3 regions of the Undibacterium sp. Xuan67W genome follow, and region 1 is predicted to be linked to each of the others. Evidence: predicted binding sites of a transcription regulator. Region 1 holds the regulator's gene; each other region holds the start of a gene.
What was found. The regulator sigma-54, encoded in region 1, starts transcription at its own class of promoters, with help from an activator protein. The targets are predictions, from matches to a motif close to TGGCANGNAANCTGCTTT.
Positions count from the first base shown of each region.

Region 2: ACO0LE_RS04550 (PEP-CTERM sorting domain-containing protein) is a predicted target of sigma-54. The motif match lies at 1,629-1,646, and genes of this name have one in related genera.
Region 3: ACO0LE_RS07435 (DUF4114 domain-containing protein) is a predicted target of sigma-54. The motif match lies at 3,137-3,154, and genes of this name have one in related genera.

Region 1 is NZ_JBMPPN010000011.1:69,530-75,142, reverse strand. Features, by position in the region: gene ggt (gamma-glutamyltransferase) at 1-1,252, shown strand, start outside; gene ACO0LE_RS11690 (MBL fold metallo-hydrolase) at 1,413-2,210, shown strand; gene hpf (ribosome hibernation-promoting factor, HPF/YfiA family) at 2,520-2,864, opposite strand; gene ACO0LE_RS11680 (RNA polymerase factor sigma-54) at 2,998-4,488, opposite strand; gene lptB (LPS export ABC transporter ATP-binding protein) at 4,506-5,246, opposite strand; gene lptA (lipopolysaccharide transport periplasmic protein LptA) at 5,248-5,613, opposite strand, start outside.
Region 2 is NZ_JBMPPN010000004.1:10,360-15,972, reverse strand. Features, by position in the region: gene ACO0LE_RS04560 (DMT family transporter) at 1-440, shown strand, start outside; gene ACO0LE_RS04555 (lysostaphin resistance A-like protein) at 437-1,267, opposite strand; gene ACO0LE_RS04550 (PEP-CTERM sorting domain-containing protein) at 1,708-2,550, shown strand; gene ACO0LE_RS04545 (hypothetical protein) at 2,675-3,316, opposite strand; gene ACO0LE_RS04540 (hypothetical protein) at 3,740-5,613, shown strand, end outside.
Region 3 is NZ_JBMPPN010000006.1:31,158-36,770, forward strand. Features, by position in the region: gene ACO0LE_RS07425 (NAD(P)/FAD-dependent oxidoreductase) at 1-706, shown strand, start outside; gene ACO0LE_RS07430 (polyhydroxyalkanoate depolymerase) at 1,098-2,333, shown strand; gene ACO0LE_RS07435 (DUF4114 domain-containing protein) at 2,481-3,077, opposite strand; gene rsxB (electron transport complex subunit RsxB) at 3,615-4,313, shown strand; gene nth (endonuclease III) at 4,310-4,957, shown strand; gene ACO0LE_RS07450 (malonic semialdehyde reductase) at 5,058-5,613, opposite strand, start outside.

The DNA.
Region 1 (5,613 bases):
CACCATGACGCTGTCCGACGTCATCGCGCCAGCAATCCGGCTAGCTGAGCAAGGCTTTGAAGTCAGTCCTCATCTGGCCAGTATTCTGGGCGCAGAACGTGATCACTTAGGCGCGTGGGAGTCGAGTAAAGCGATTTTTTTCAAAAATGGACGCCCTTTGCTCGCCGGAGAAAAGTTAGTTCAAAAAGATTTAGCCAACTCACTAAAACTCATTGCGAAAGACGGCCCTCAAGCTTTTTACCAAGGCAGTATTGCAAAAAAAATTGCTGCTGAAATGGCCAAACATCAAGGCGTGATTGGCATTGATGATCTCAACAACTATAAGGTCATAGAGCGCGAACCGGTCAAAGGCAATTATCGCGGCTATCAGGTCATGTCGATGCCGCCACCCAGCTCGGGCGGCATCCACATCATACAGATGCTCAATATGCTGGAGCACTTCCCTATCAAGGAGCAAGCGAGTAATAGCGCGCAGAATTTACATCTGATGACCGAAGTCATGAAGCTGGCTTATGCCGACCGATCCGAATATCTCGGCGATCCCGATTTTTTTAAAGTACCCGTAAAAGCGCTGACCTCAACGGCGTATGCCGACGAGCTCGTCAAAAAAATCAACGCCGATCACGCTACGCCGTCCGCACAAATCAAGCCGGGCAATGTCACGCCATACGAGAGTGATCAGACCACGCATTTTGCGACCGCCGATCAGCACGGCAATGTAGTTGCCACGACTTACACCTTAAACCTGAATTTTGGCAGCGGTATCGTCGCGGCAGGTACCGGCATCACCTTAAACAATGAAATGGATGATTTTTCAGTGAAGGCCGGAACACCAAATGCATTCGGTCTCATTGGCGGCGATGCGAATGCCGTCGCTGCCTATAAACGTCCGCTCAGCTCAATGTCTCCGACGATTATCCTGAAGGATGGAAAACCATTCATGACAACCGGCAGTCCGGGAGGCAGCCGTATTATCTCGACGACCCTGCAAACTATTTTGAATGTCATTGACCATGGCATGAACGTCGCACAAGCCACCATTACGCCGCGGATCCATCATCAGTGGGTGCCCGATCAGATGCGCGCAGAGCGGGGCATCAGCGTGGACACCTTACGCATCTTAGAACTCAAAGGTCACAATCTAAAAATCTCTCCTGCCATGGGGCGGACGCAGATCATACAAATCGGTGCCGATGGCTTCGACGGCTACTCCGATCCGCGTAATCCAGACGGCAAAACCTTGGGTTATTAAATCTTCATTGATCACGCAAATGGCACCAGCCATCATTAAGCAGCACCACTTGCAAGCGCTTGATATGAATCAAGCGCTTTACTGATCTAACGCAATTCCAGAGAGCCCTCGCCCACTACAATTGCCCGATGGAAAATATCTATTCCCTCTGGAGATCGTAGTGGCCATAGAATTATATAAAGACGCTCATCACATCTGTCTGATATTCAATGATCTCGTCAAGGATGCCGGCGATAACGCGGTACAAGCGAACCAATTTTTGATTGTGTCAGACGGACAAGGTGCCCTGCTTGATCCGTCTGGCAATATTACCTATAACAGCCTGGTATTAGCGGTGCAACGCTATTTACCCAAGAAAAATCTCAAATACCTTTTTGCATCACATCAGGATCCGGACATCATCGGCGCTCTGGATAAGTGGTTGTTCAGTACGGAATGCCAGCTCTATGTATCGCAGCTATGGTCGCGTTTTGTACCGCATTTTTGCAATCTGAACCGCTCAGACGGCAGAATTGTCGGCATCCCGGACGAAGGTATGCCTATTCCTATGGGTGTTACGACTATTCATGCTGTTCCCGCACATTTCTTGCATGCCGAAGGTAACTTTCAGTTCTACGATAGCCGCTCCAAAATCTTGTTCTCAGGTGATATGGGGGCATCAATGGTAGACGCACGTGATGTCAGTCAACCCATCACGACAAAGGAGGAATTTTTAGATCAGTTACCAGCCATGCGGGGGTTTCATCAACGTTACATGGTGTCAAATAAAGTCTGCCGTTTGTGGGCAAACATGGTCAGAAGTATGGATATTGCGATGATGGTACCGCAGCACGGACGTTATTTCGTCGGGCGAGAAGCAATTCATGCTTTTCTGGACTGGGTAGAGAACCTGCAATGCGGGATCGATTTATTTACCCAGGAACACTATCGGTTTCACGGGCAGAAGTTAGCCGTATAAACAATCTCTATATCATTAGGATTTACGCAAAAACTAAGACCTCTCACCACAGAGACACTGAGAAAATGTAGGAGTAAGCGATTCCATGACATATCGGTTAAAGAGTTTTTAGACGTTAACAAAACCCAATCCGCATATCCCGTGGGGTTTCTGGGGCAAAAAGCTTCTGGAAGCCGCATCCAGCCTGTGGATTCGATGTCGATGGTTATAAGCCACCGTTCGTTTTGTGTACTCAACGTGTATCCAACGAAAAAGGACGCTTGACGCGTCCTTTTTATTGTACCGGCTACGAACACCGGACTTGATGACTCACACCGACGCCGGGTCTGGCAGATGTTTGATGGCGTCGTGCTGATGATCTTGAATTTTGTCTTTGTGTTTGATGACTTGTCTGTCCAGTTTATCGATGAGGAGGTCGATCGCAGCGTAGAGGTCGTGTGCCAGGCTTTCTACGTGGATATCTTTACCACTGATGTGCAGATTGATGTCTGCTTTATGCCGTTTTTCCTTTTCCCGGAGCTTGTCTACCGTCAGAATGACGGCGATATCAATGACTTGATCGAAGTGTCGCCTGATGCGCTCAAGCTTGTTTTGTACATGTTCACGTATTGCAGGAGTTACTTCGAGGTGATGTCCACTGATGGTGAGATTCATACTACGCTCCTATGGTGATGTTACTCGCTATAAATTTCTTCAGCATTTGCTCTGATGCATCGAGCTAAATTATATATAGCAATACAAAACGTAATTTCAAGGCTTAGTTACAAGACTAAATTACAGGTGTTCATTACAAGGATTTGCGCAGGCTTACTGGAGGAATTTTTAGGGCTTCACGGTATTTGGCAACAGTGCGTCGCGCAATGACCATGCCTTGTTCACCCAGCATGTCTGCAATTTTGCTATCAGAGAGTGGGCTTTTCTGGTCTTCTGCTCCTATCAACTGCTTGATGAGTGCACGTATCGCGGTGGAAGATGCTTCTCCCCCCGTTTCCGTCGCGACATGGCTACCGAAGAAATATTTCAACTCAAACATACCATGCGGGGTAAGCATGTATTTCTGAGTCGTTACACGAGAAATAGTACTCTCGTGTAAACCTAGTGTATCAGCAATTTCGCGCAAAACAAGAGGGCGCATCGCAACCGCACCATGGGTGAAAAAATTACGTTGTCTTTCAACTATCGCTTGTGCAACGCGCAAGATGGTATCGAAGCGTTGTCGCATGTTTTTGATCAGCCAGCGCGCCTCCTGCAACTGCGATCCCATCGTCCCGTCACCACGATTTTGTTTCATGATGTTGGCATACATACTATTGACGCGGAGCTTGGGCATGACATCCTGATTCAGCAAAACCTGCCAGCCGTTCGCTGATTTTCTGACAATTACATCAGGGACGACATAGTCTGATGAAGCCGCTGCAAAATCCGCACCTGGCTTAGGATTACACTGGCGAATCACTACCTGCGCCTCGCGCAAATCTTCATCATCACAATTGAGAATTTTTTTCAGTTTATTGAAATCTCGCTGTGCAAACAACGTGATGTGTTCTTCAACAATCTTCAGCGCCAGGCGACGCGTTACGAAGGGAATCTTAGGTAAGCGTTTGATTTGCAGAGCCAGACATTCCGATGGGGTGCGCGCACCAACCCCGGCAGGATCAAAGCTTTGCAGCATCGTTAATGCGAAAGATAATTCCTCTGGTTCTACACATAGTTCAAGTGGCAAACTCGCATGAATTTCATCCAAGGTCTCCATGAGATAACCACTGGGATCCAGCGCATCAATCATCAGTTCAATTAAAGCACGATCACGCGGTTCGCGAATATTCAGCCGCATCTGTTCCAGCAAATGATCGCGCAAACTGGTTTGCGCAGCTTCTAATTGCGGACGTCCATCTTCTTCCTCTGAGGACTTACTGCCTAGCGGCACATCATCAAAGCTCCACTCTTCTTCGTTGGCGCTGGTGCTATCCGCAGATGAAGCAACTTCCGTGTTATCACTGCTGTCAGCAACTGGAGCGGTAGTCTCGGCACCGACTTCCTGTACTGCAAATTCAGATTCTGAATTATTGCTTGTCGTGCTAATTGCGCCATCGGCCAGCAATCGCACTGCATTATCCATGGGGTCATCAACCCGCTCTAACATGGGATTATCAGTTAATAGATTTTCCAGCTCCTGATGTAATTCCAGCGTGGATAACTGCAAAAGACGAATTGATTGCTGCAATTGCGGCGTAAGCGCTAGGTGTTGTGAGGTACGTAGTTGCAGGCTTTGTTTCATCATCATCTCGCTTCCCGCTACATGCGGAAATGCTCTCCCAGATAAACCCTGCGTACGGATTCATTCGTGATGATATCTTCCGGCTTGCCACTCGCCAGCACCGCACCTTGATTGATGATGTAAGCGTGATCGCAAATGCCCAGAGTTTCGCGCACATTATGATCGGTAATCAGCACACCAATACCGCGTTCTTTCAGGAAGCGTACGATGCGCTGAATCTCAATCACCGCAATCGGATCAACACCTGCAAAGGGCTCATCCAGCAACACAAAGCGAGGATTCGTTGCCAGTGCCCGGGCAATTTCTACCCGGCGACGTTCACCGCCAGACAACGAAAGCGCCTGATTCTCACGTATGCCCTCAATCTGCAAATCGGCCAGCAATGTATCCAGACGTTTCTCAATTTCGGCTGAATTCAGAAACTTGCCCTGCTCATCCTTTTGCAACTCCAGCACCGCACGGATATTGTCCTCGACCGTCAGTTTACGAAATACCGATGCCTCTTGCGGCAAATATGATAAGCCGAGAACGGCACGTTGATGGATCGGCAAGCGGGAGATATCCACACCATCCACATTGATCTCACCGGCATCAGAGGGGACCAGTCCGACGATCATATAAAACGATGTGGTTTTGCCCGCACCGTTCGGTCCTAGCAGACCGACAACGTCACCACTCTTTACTTCAAGCGACACATCGCGCACTACCTGGCGCGCACCGTAACGCTTTTGCAAACCTTTGATCAATAAAGTGCTCATCTTATTCTTTGGTTTGCTTATCGGCTTTAGGTTCTAAAATCAAAGTAACACGACCACCGCCAGGGACTTGTTTTCCAGACGAGCTGTTAGTCGCAACGAAGACATCATTGATGCTATCGTAGGAGAGGTATTCGCCCTCCTGTTCCTGGGTTACATTTTTACCGTCCAGATAGCGAATCTTCGCCTTGGAAATAAATTTCACCAACTCGGATCTATCGTCGTATTCAACTCTATCGGCATAGCCGTCAACCCATAAATCAGGGCCACCATCGCGCTTTTGACGGAACGACACACGACCGCCAGCATTGGCATACAGAACCGATGTCTGGTGTCCGTCAGCTGCCTCTGTCACAACGGCACGATCGGC
Region 2 (5,613 bases), on a different contig from region 1:
ACGCCCAGCATGCCCGAGTGCAAAAAGGCATTGTCTACGGCCTGCTGACGGGTTTGTTCATTGCGGCTTATACCGTACTCGACGGATATGCCGTCAAGGTTATCCTGATATCGCCAATTCTGATCGATTATGTGGGCAATTTTATCCGCGTTGCTTTACTTACACCTGCTTTGCTACGCGATCGTCAGGCGCCCCAGGCATCATGGAATCGCGAATGGAAATACGCACTGATCGTCGGTGTGATCAGTCCGGTGTCGTACATGCTAGTGCTGTATGCGATGCAGAATGCGCCACTCAGTCACGTGGCACCGGCGCGTGAGGTATCGATGCTATTCGCCGCTCTGATCGGCGGACATTTGCTCGGTGAAGGAGATCGTGTGCAACGTATTATCGGTGCCTTGTGTATCGCCGCCGGTGTCATTGCCCTCGGAAATTTTTAATAAGAAATCGCCGGATACACAAAGCCCACAAAATGAATAGCGTTGACCAGAAAATGCAAAATGATTGCCATCGCTATGGCACCTGAGCGTTCATATATCCGGCCATATCCGACACCTGCCAACGTCGCGACCACGATCAGTCGCCAGCCCCCCCACGCATGCGCCAGACCAAAGAGCAACGCGGCGATGCCGATGCAGAACCAGCGATGTTTTGGCAGCAGTGAGAGCAATCCCTGTTGCACGCCGCCGCGAAAAAACGCCTCCTCCGCCAGGCAGGTGAAGAACAAATTCACGCCTAAAAAAGCCCACGCGCTCGCTGACCACTTCCACTGCGGCAGCGTCAGGCCAATTCCCACAGCAATGATAAATACCCCGGTCAAGCTTGTTAATATCAGGCGCCACAGGCCGGGATTGCGCCAGATCGCACCGCGCCGGCTCGCATCGTCTCGACAAAATACTGCTAGCATGACTAAGCCCGCGATTGCTTTATCCAGATGCAAATAAAATGGCTTGGATTCAGTGCCTGTGAATACACTCAATTCGGGTAAAGCGATATCAGTAAAACCTGGCAGTTTATGCATTGCCAGCAATAATCCGATCAAACCAGTTAGCATCATCAGGAGCTGACGTCTTGCTCCAGTGGTTTGCAGTGCGGCACATCCAACGGCGCTCATCACCATGATGAACAACAAACCGAACAGCGTGATATATGATGCAACAACCGCCCACGCTATTGTCAGCACAAACATGCCCATCCATACGCGTGGGCCAGGTAAGCAAAACCACGCCATCGCAGTAGAGCAGAATAAATAAAAAATTACCGGCATAGATTAACAACAGGCATTAATTGATTTCAAAAAACAAGCAGCAACAAAAAAGAACGGCAGAAAGGGGCAACAATTTGAGGTAGTGCACATTGTCATAAAGCCCTAAAAATCACAAGAAGCAGGACATGGATTTAACCTTGGTTTTCTATTGGAGTATTGACAAGCGAACCTCCGTCCGGATGAAACCGTTCACATCAAACCGCGTACCTCAGCCGAGCTGAAAAAAATAAAAATAAATCAGCTTGCTGTGAGAGAACTGAGTTCTACCGGCAACTTGTAACGTCGAACATTCTTACAAGGTACTATGTTGTTAGCAAATAGGAATTAAAATATCTTAGCAAAATCAAGCACTTAGTAAAACTGGTATAAATTATGCAATGCGTGTTGAGCGCCCGCCGTTTTGACAGGCGTAGATCCTTTTAATTCCCAATGGAGATACTATGTCCAACGCAATATCAAAATTATTTGCCGGCCTGGCGCTGGCGATCACCTGTCTTTCGGCCAACGCCTACGTCGTCGGTGGTGCTGCCAGCTCCCTTATTCCCAGTAGCGGTAACTGGGCCTGGAACGGGTCCTACATGACTGGCTTTCGTGGTGCATTAGAGAACGCTGCCAACTTTGGTCCTGCCGGTATCGTCAATCGTACGATTACCACAACCGACCTCACTGCAATCAATAGCAGCACGCTGGCGGGCGTCGATATGTTTGTCGGAACCTGGATTGCCGATAGCGAAGGCTCCAGTTTTTCTGCAGCGATCATGAATTATTTCCTCGGCGGCGGCGATCTGTTCCTGTTGCAGGATGATTCCAATCATGACATTTTGGGGACCACTTTAGGGATGAGCACGACTGGCAGTACCGGCTCCGTCTCTAATGGCGGCGCACCGTTGTTTAACGGCCCATTCGGTAATGCGACCAATGTCCAGCAGTTTTATGCAGTCGGTCAATTAGACGAGTCCGCCATATTGGCGCACAATGGTCATGTAGGCGGTCGCAACGTTGAGAACCAGGTGACATCAGCGTTCTGGCATGCAGGTGAATATGCACCGGGCTCCGGATCCCTGTTTATCATTGCCGACATTGACATGATTGCGACGACCAATTTATGCGGTCAGCCACTCTGCGGCGCCAGCTACGCTCCGCTCAATAACAACGGTATCTATGCATTGAATACATTTAGTTTTTTACAGCAAAACGGCGGCAATCCTATTCCGGAACCGGCCAGTATTTTATTAGTAGGAAGCGCGTTGGCAATCCTTGCAGCACGTCGTCGTAAAGGGTAACTAAAGGGTAATAAATCATACAATCCAGATCCGTTCTCGACAAAGCCCGGAAAAAAAACTAAAGCTCCCTCGGGAGCTTTAGTTTTTTTACGTTGGTGATTGTCGGGTTATCTCAGGTTTTGTATCATCCAGATCGCTTGGTCATATAAATCACGCGCGGGCATGGCGCTTTATCGTTTTTCTGAGGGCACCAAAATGACACCGTGATCGACCAGCGGCGGCAAGAAATTTCTATCAGATCCGGCGCGTCGCCCATTCCCATATTGCAGGTTGATTCCAGCGCAGCATCCAGCAAGTTCCCCTGAAAATAGCCATAGCGACTTATTTTTTGTATGGTCTCGTAGGCGAGTCCGGGCTCTACCGTACCGGGTCGCATCATCAGCGCTCTCTCTTGCAGTGGCACCGTGGTTTCCAGTTCGGCACGGCTACAACTCCACTGCCCCTGATCGCGCACGCATTGGGCAACGTAGTACAAGGACTGTCCTTTAAGCTGGGCATGCGGTAGACATTTCACATCGGCAAAATTCGCATTCGCTGCGCGTGGCTCAAATGATCGTGCGTCAATGTCTGCCACACCGACCTGATATTTTTTGACACAGACCACCTGCTCCAGCAAGAGTCGCTCATTCAGGGGGAGCTTGACCGGAAATGTCTGATCTGTCTGACCATTCGCTTGTGCCAGCCCGACCGGCAAAGCATAGACCAGCGAAGTCAGCATGATCCAGATGAAGCGTATCGTAAGTGCGGTCGCAGTTCTTGATTGCATGGACGAATCATCAGTAGCGTGTGTTTTCATCGTAGAAAAACTTATTCCTGGATTATGATGTTTGCTGGCTAGGTAGCGAATAAACATCGGACAGAGACCGGATTTTTCCTTGCACCGTTCAGATGACTAACGTCGCTCAGATTGCTTAGATTGTATAACGGTATTGTCATGGGTAAAAAACAACAACCGCAATCTCCATGCGGGTTTGCAGCCAAATTGACTCAGTAGCCCGCATCAGCGTTGCGGTTTGGTAAAACAGTTTTACAAATTAACAGTCGATTACCTGCTGTAGTTTGCGTTATCCTTTGCATTAAATGCAATATTGACGCTTATATTTTAGGCAGACAACGATATGTCTGGTCGTGTTGTGTAAATTTGAAACGAAATTTGTTGTAAATACAGGGAGCGTTTGGACTGACTGGTATGGATAAGCACATCGTTTACACAAAGACCGCAAAAGGACTAACAGAAGCCATTGGTAAAACCAAGCTGCTGTCCCGCGGCCTACGTATGTTGCTGAGGGAGATTGATGGTAACGCGTCGGTAGGCGCGATTCAGGTCAATCTCGATCATTTGTCTGACAAAAAACTAGAGAAGGCGCTGGCGCAACTTCTCAAAGACAATTACATCCGCATTTTCGACACGCCGCGCCGTCCGCTGACGGATGTGCCCGCGAAAATTGCCAGCAAGGTGCCAACACCAGACGACATTGATTTTTCGACGATAGGCACCTTCCAAGAGTCGCTACTCCAGCTCACGATGAGCGCATTTTACAATGCCGTGGAGGCGCAGAACGCTGCCGATGCGATCGACAGCAAGGGTAACCCCAGTGCCGCTGCGGATATCCCGGCGGCCGCACCTGTTGCGAAAGAAGCACCACCCGCCAAATTGGATCCTGCTGTGCTAAGTCGCTTGCCAAAAGCGATCGCCGATATTGATCCGAATATTCAAGAGCTTGCTGAGTTCGTCGGACGCATGGAGATCGAGGCACGCGCCAAGCAAGACGCCAAAGAAAAAGCCCGCAAAAAAGCTGAAGAGGCGCGTCTTGCCAAGCTACAAGCACTACAAGAAGAACAGGCGCAAGCAGCCCGTGCAGCACAAGAACTTGAGGTAAAAAAAGCCAAAATCCGTGCCGATCTGGAAGCGCAGGCACAAGCAAAATTACAGGCCGAAACTTTAGCGAAAAAAAAGGCCGCTGAGGAAAAAGAAGCAAAAGAGTCCGCGCAAAAACTAGCGCAACAACAAATTCAAAAAGAAGCAGAATACAAAGCTAAAAAAGACGCTCAGGCTCAGGCGCTGCAACAAGCAGAAAAAGCCGCCCAGAAAAAAAAGCAGCGTGAGGCCGAAGAGCTGGCACTGAAACAGATACAACAGACGCAAGAACAAATCAAAGCACTCGAGCAAATCCATAAAGACGCTCGTTCCAAGGCAGAAGAGCATTCGCCAAAAGAGGCAGAACAACTGGCCCGGCACGTCGCCGAAGAACTACAGCGCAAGGTCGCACAGGCACGTGCCCGTATGGAAGCAGAAAAGAAAATTCTGCGCGAAGAAGAAACAAGAAAAGCCCGCGAACATGCCGATAAAGAAGCCCGGCAGCTCGCCGGAGAACATGCTCAGCGAGCGACTGAGCAGGCAGCTGCAGAATCAGCACGTCTCGCCCTGGAAAAAGAGCAGCAAACTCAACGCGAGCTCGTAGCCCGACAAGAAGCCGAGCTTGCAGCTAAAGTCGCAACTGAGGTCGCATCCAAGGTCGCAGCCGAGACCGCACGTCAGGCCGAGGAGCAACAGCAGCGCGAGTCAGAGGCCTTGCGTATTGCCGGGATCGCCAAAGCAGAACAGATCGCCCGCGAGCAAGAGCAGACTCGCTTAGCCGCAGAAGCCGCCGAGCGAGCCAAGCTTGCAGAAGAACAGCAGGCACGTATCGCCGCCGAAGCGAAAGCGAAAAAAGAAGCGCTGCAACGTACCAAGGCCGCAGAAGAGCGACAGTTCAGAGAGCAACAAGCCCGTATCAAAGCAGAAGCTAAAGCCAGGCAAGAGGCCCAGGCGCTAGCAAAGGCAGAACAAGAACGACTGGCGCTCGAAGAGATGCAGCGTCAGGAGGAAGAAGCCAAAGCCCGACAAGAAGAATTGAAACAAGCGAAGGCCGAAGAGGAGCGTTTAGCACGTGCAGAAAAACTCCGTCAGGAAGCAGACGCTAAAGCAAAACAAAAAGCATTAGAACAAGCCAAAGCAGAGGAGGAACGCCAGGCCAGAAAAGAGCAAGCCCGTATTGAAGCCGAAATGGCGGCAAAAATAGC
Region 3 (5,613 bases), on a different contig from region 1:
GATTTTTATCGCTGCTGGCGTTGGCTCCTTCCAGCCACGCACATTGAAAGTAGAAGGCATTGAAGCCTTTGACAATAAACAAGTCTTCTATCGCGTCAAAGATCCTAGTCAGTTCCACGGCAAAAATCTGGTTATCTGCGGCGGTGGTGACTCTGCGCTTGACTGGGCATTAAATCTGGTCGGCAAGGCTGAGTCCGTCGTGCTGCTGCATCGGCGCGACGATTTCCGTGCGGCACCAGCTTCAGTTGCGAAGATGAAAGAGCTGTGCGAGAACTTTGAGATGCAATTGACGATTGGTCAGGTCACCGGTATTGAAACCAAAGACGATCTGCTGTCCGAGATCAAAGTCACCGGCGCTGATGGTGTGACGCGTCGCATGCCTTTGGACAATTTGCTGGTGTTCTTCGGTTTGTCGCCAAAACTCGGCCCTATCGCTGAATGGGGCCTCGACATCGAGCGTAAGCAATTGAAAGTCGTCAATACTGAGAAGTTTGAAACCAACGTGCCTGGTATTTTCGCAGTCGGTGACATCAATACTTATCCAGGTAAAAAGAAACTGATTCTGTCAGGATTCCATGAGGCAGCGCTGGCGGCGTTCGGTGCGGCACCGTATATTTTCCCTGAAAAGAAAATCCACATGCAATACACGACGACGTCACCAAAACTGCACAAGATCTTGGGTGTAGAAACACCGGTCTTCGACTAAGTCTGACATCTTCATCAAAAACCGCAGCCTGTGCTGCGGTTTTTTTATGTCCGGAAAGTGTCTAAACCAAGCTCTGCACGGTGGATTGAATTGATATCTGACTATCTACCTAAATATCCACCTGAACAAAATTGAAGACGTCTGAACATGTCTGAATATTTCTCATCACTCATTTGGAGAAATTCTGAGATGCTGTCGCACAACAAGACTAGCTAGCAGGGAAAAATATTTCCTTGTTTTAAGATTAAAGATTTAACAGTAATTTACATCGTGGCAACAGCGATTTGGCTACAGCTGCGACAAAGTTTTAAATCTGGTTTATGATGCATTGCAACAAGCTAGACTACTTTTTCTAATCTTGAATTGATACACCTATCCGAAAGACACGATTATGCTCTATCAACTTCATGAACTGAACCGCGCTTTTCTGAACCCGATGACTCAATGGGCAGAAGCATCATCGAAGCTATTTACCAATCCTGTTTCTCCTCTGGCGCACTCTCCTTATGCACAGCGTATCGCTGCGGGTTATGAGTTGCTGTTCCGCCTCGGTAAAGATTACGAAAAACCAGAATTCGGCATCACCACAACCACCGTCGACAAACAAACGGTAGAAGTTGTGCAAAGTACTGCTGTGATCAAGCCATTTTGCAAACTGCTGCATTTCAAAAAGAATTTGCCTGAAAAAGAGCTGAGCAAACTCAAGCAACCAACTGTCTTGCTGGTTGCGCCGCTGTCTGGCCATCATTCAACATTGCTGCGCGACACCGTACGCGGACTGTTGCCGCAACATGATGTGTATATTACCGACTGGACAGACGCGCGGATGGTGCCGCTTAGCGAGGGCACCTTTCATTTGCATGATTACATCTACTATGTTCAAGATTTTATTCGCTTGCTCGGCCCAGATGTACACGTCATTTCTGTATGCCAGCCAACGGTACCGGTACTTGCCGCGATCTCTTTGATGGCAACCGCCAAAGACCCGAAATTGCCAAAAACGATGACCATGATGGGTGGTCCGATTGATCCACGTAAATCACCGACACAAGTCAATAATCTTGCCACCGAAAAGAAATTTTCATGGTTTGAAAATACCGTCATCTACAGCGTGCCAGCCAATTACCCAGGCTATGGCCGCAAAGTATATCCAGGCTTCTTGCAACACACCGGCTTCGTCGCCATGAACCCTGATCGCCATGCGCAAAGTCACTGGGATTTTTACCAGCATCTGGTACAAGGTGATGACGAATCAGCGGAGCAGCATCGTAAATTCTACGATGAATACAATGCAGTTCTCGATATGCCAGCAGACTACTATCTGGAAACGATTAAAACCGTCTTTCAGGAATTTAATCTGCCTAAAGGCACATGGGAAGTCGAAGGCAAATTAGTGCGCCCACAAGACATTAAAACCGTTGCCCTATTCACTGTCGAAGGCGAACTCGATGACATCTCAGGTGCTGGACAAACGCAGGCCGCACATGATCTGTGCAGCGGCATACCGGCCAAGATGAAACAGGATTTCGTCGCACCTGGTTGTGGTCACTATGGGATTTTCTCCGGTCGCCGCTGGCGCGAAATTATTGCACCGAAAATCGGCGCGTTCATTCAGGAACACCGTTAATCTTCCACTTCAGCCAATGATGCTCGGAAATTAGCTTGCGATGCTCTGATTCACCGCAAGCACTCACAAAAAAACCGCTTAAGCCTAAGCGGTTTTTTTATTTAGTGGATCAAATACTGTTATTTGCCAGCACGCCCTCTGAGTGGATCAACCTTTTTTGCGACGTTTGCCAACCAATGCCAGCACGCCCAGACCCAGGCCGAATAACAATGGTGTTGCAGGCAAAGGAATTGCCTGCGCATTACTGACATTGGTGAACACGAAGTTTTCGTCATGGTAGTTGTAATCGCCACCGTTTCTCAAATCCTCAAAAGCCACATAAACACCTGCCGGTATCGCGATATCTCCAGCGTAAGAACTCGAGTAAATATGATTGACGCCATCAGAGTTCAGTGATTTTTGTGAGAACCAGGTATCGCCGTTATTCAAGACATTCAGACGGAACACCAGACTATCGCCTGCATTCACCGTGCCGAAGTTCAGCATTTGCCCATATACCGACGTGTGATTATTCAAACCGCTAATACCTGTATCAACACCATTCACCAGTAAGCTCAAGGTATTCGTGTAACCTGCGGTCGAATCAGCAAAATAAGCTAAGACATCGCCAGTCGTAGTAGCAACGAAACTATAGAGTGTTGGATTTGGCGTACCGCTGGCACCATATGCCGTTGGTACGGCAGATGCGCTAGAAGCAACACCTAGACTGATGACTAAGGCAGCAAACAAAGACTTGAGATTCATGTGATTTCCTTTAAGGAATTGGCGAAAAATTGAGTGAACAGCACTACATGCATTCACGTATTGCAAATTCCATTCCATATTCCCTCCGAAATCATTATTACCACTCCTCACTGAAAACGACCGTTCTCCATCTAATCCGATAGCCTAGTTTCAAACACGCCATCAATGACATCGCCAAAATACTGACAATCGCTTAAAACTCAACACTGGCATGCCTTAGCACACGATGAGCATCATTTATTGGCGATTACCAAGACAGCATTTATTCATATTTTTTAAATTGTGTTTGATTAAAAAACACGTATCTTTTTCTGTACAGCAACGATCGAGCAGCGCCAGCCAAGACATAAAAATATTGCTTTAAAGAGAGTAGTCTGACTGACTGTAAATAAATCCGACAGCCGCTCATCCTCCGGCTCAACTTAAGACCCAACAGAGTAAGTGCCGCTCGACTGTCCTCACAGCAACAGCAATACTGCCCGACAAGTTGCTGTTTCAAGGATAATAGGCATCTTCGCTATTCCATAGAAAAAGCACGTGTTACCCACCCTCGCAGACCAATTAGAAAATTTGCTACCGCAAACGCAGTGCACCAAATGCGGCTATCCTGCCTGCCGTCCCTATGCCGAGGCAATTGCTGAGGGTAACGCGAATTACAACCAATGCCCCCCTGGTGGGCAAGAGGGCGTCAATCGCCTCGCGCTGCTCTTGGGCAAACCCAGTATTCCTCTCGATATCAGTCACGGCCTGGAACGCGTCCGACCCGTCGCGGTAATCGATGAAGCGTACTGCATAGGGTGCACGCTGTGTATTCAAGCATGTCCCGTTGACGCAATACTTGGCGCGGCAAAGCAAATGCACACCGTATTGCCGTCACTCTGCACTGGCTGCGACCTCTGCGTCGCCCCCTGCCCGGTCGACTGCATTAGCATGGTCGATGTCACACCGGGTAAAACGGGCTGGAATGCGTGGACTCCAGATCAGGCGGATCAGGCTCGTCAGCAATTTCACACACGTGAATTGCGATTAAAAAGAGAAGCTCAAGAAAATGATGACAGGCTCGCCGCCAAAGCGGTAGCAAAACTGGCTGCCTTAGACGACGAGCCTGAGTTAACCGCCGCATTAAGCGCCGCAGAAATTGCAGAGCGCGATCGCAAAAAAGCGATCATCGCCGCTGCCATCGAGCGCGCCCGTCTAAAAAAACTTGATGCCGACACGGATAAGAACAAGCCATGAACAAACTAAAACGCCATGAAATTTTTAGTCGCTTGCAAGCGCAAAATCCGCATCCGACTACCGAGCTGGAATACACAAGTCCGTTCGAATTATTGATTGCCGTATTGTTGTCCGCACAAGCCACCGACGTCTCCGTCAACAAAGCAACACGCAAACTCTATCCGGTTGCCAATACACCGGAAAAAATCCTGGCACTCGATGTAGACGGGCTGATTCCGTATATTCAAACGATAGGATTATTTCGCACCAAAGCAAAAAATGTGATTGCTACCTGCAAGATCCTGATTGATCAGCACGGCAGTGAAGTACCGAAGGACCGCGAGGCATTAGAAGCACTGCCCGGTGTCGGCAGAAAAACCGCGAATGTCGTCCTGAACACCGCCTTTGGCGAGCCAACGATTGCGGTAGATACACACATCTTCCGCGTCTCTAACCGCACAGGAATTGCACCCGGTAAAAACGTCGATATCGTCGAAGAGAAGCTGCTCAAGTTTGTGCCTGATGAATTTAAACTTGATGCCCATCACTGGCTGATTCTGCATGGTCGCTATACCTGCCTTGCGCGCACCCCCAAATGCTGGAACTGCATGATCGCCGATCTCTGCGAATACAAACAAAAAACGCCCTTACCAAAGGGCGCTTAAAACTAAATTGTATTTAATTTAATTTGGCGTAACACCACACAACACCATATCCCATTTACAACAGCAGAATGTGCCCGGCTAATGCGGGCACAGCGATCCGTCAGACGATCTTACATGCCTCATCAAAACTCAAGCGTGGCGAGCGCGGAAATACTTTGTCTGCATCCCCATAACCGATATTGCAAATGAAATTCACCTTCACTGATGTACCGGTAAAGAATGTCCCATTCAGTTTTTCCGGATCAAAGCCAGACATAGGGCCGCAATCAAGCCCAATCGCACGCGCAGCCAGCATCAGATATGCGCCTTGCAACGACGAATTACGGAAAGCCGTCGCATCGATCAAAGGCTGGTTACCGACAAACCAGGAACGTGCATCTGCATGCGGAAAAATTTTTGGTAACTGCTCGTAAAATTCCATGTCCATACCAATGATCGCCGTCACTGGAGCTGTCTTGGTTTTTTCCACATTACCCGGTGCCATGCAGTCGAGCAATTTAGCTTTTTCTGCGGCACCTTTCACAAAAATCACGCGGGCCGGAGAGCAGTTCGCCGAGGTAGAACCCCACTTCATCAAATCATACATCTGCTGTAATTGCGCATCGCTGACAGGCTTATCCTGCCAAGCATTATGCGTACGTGCAGTGGTGAACAAA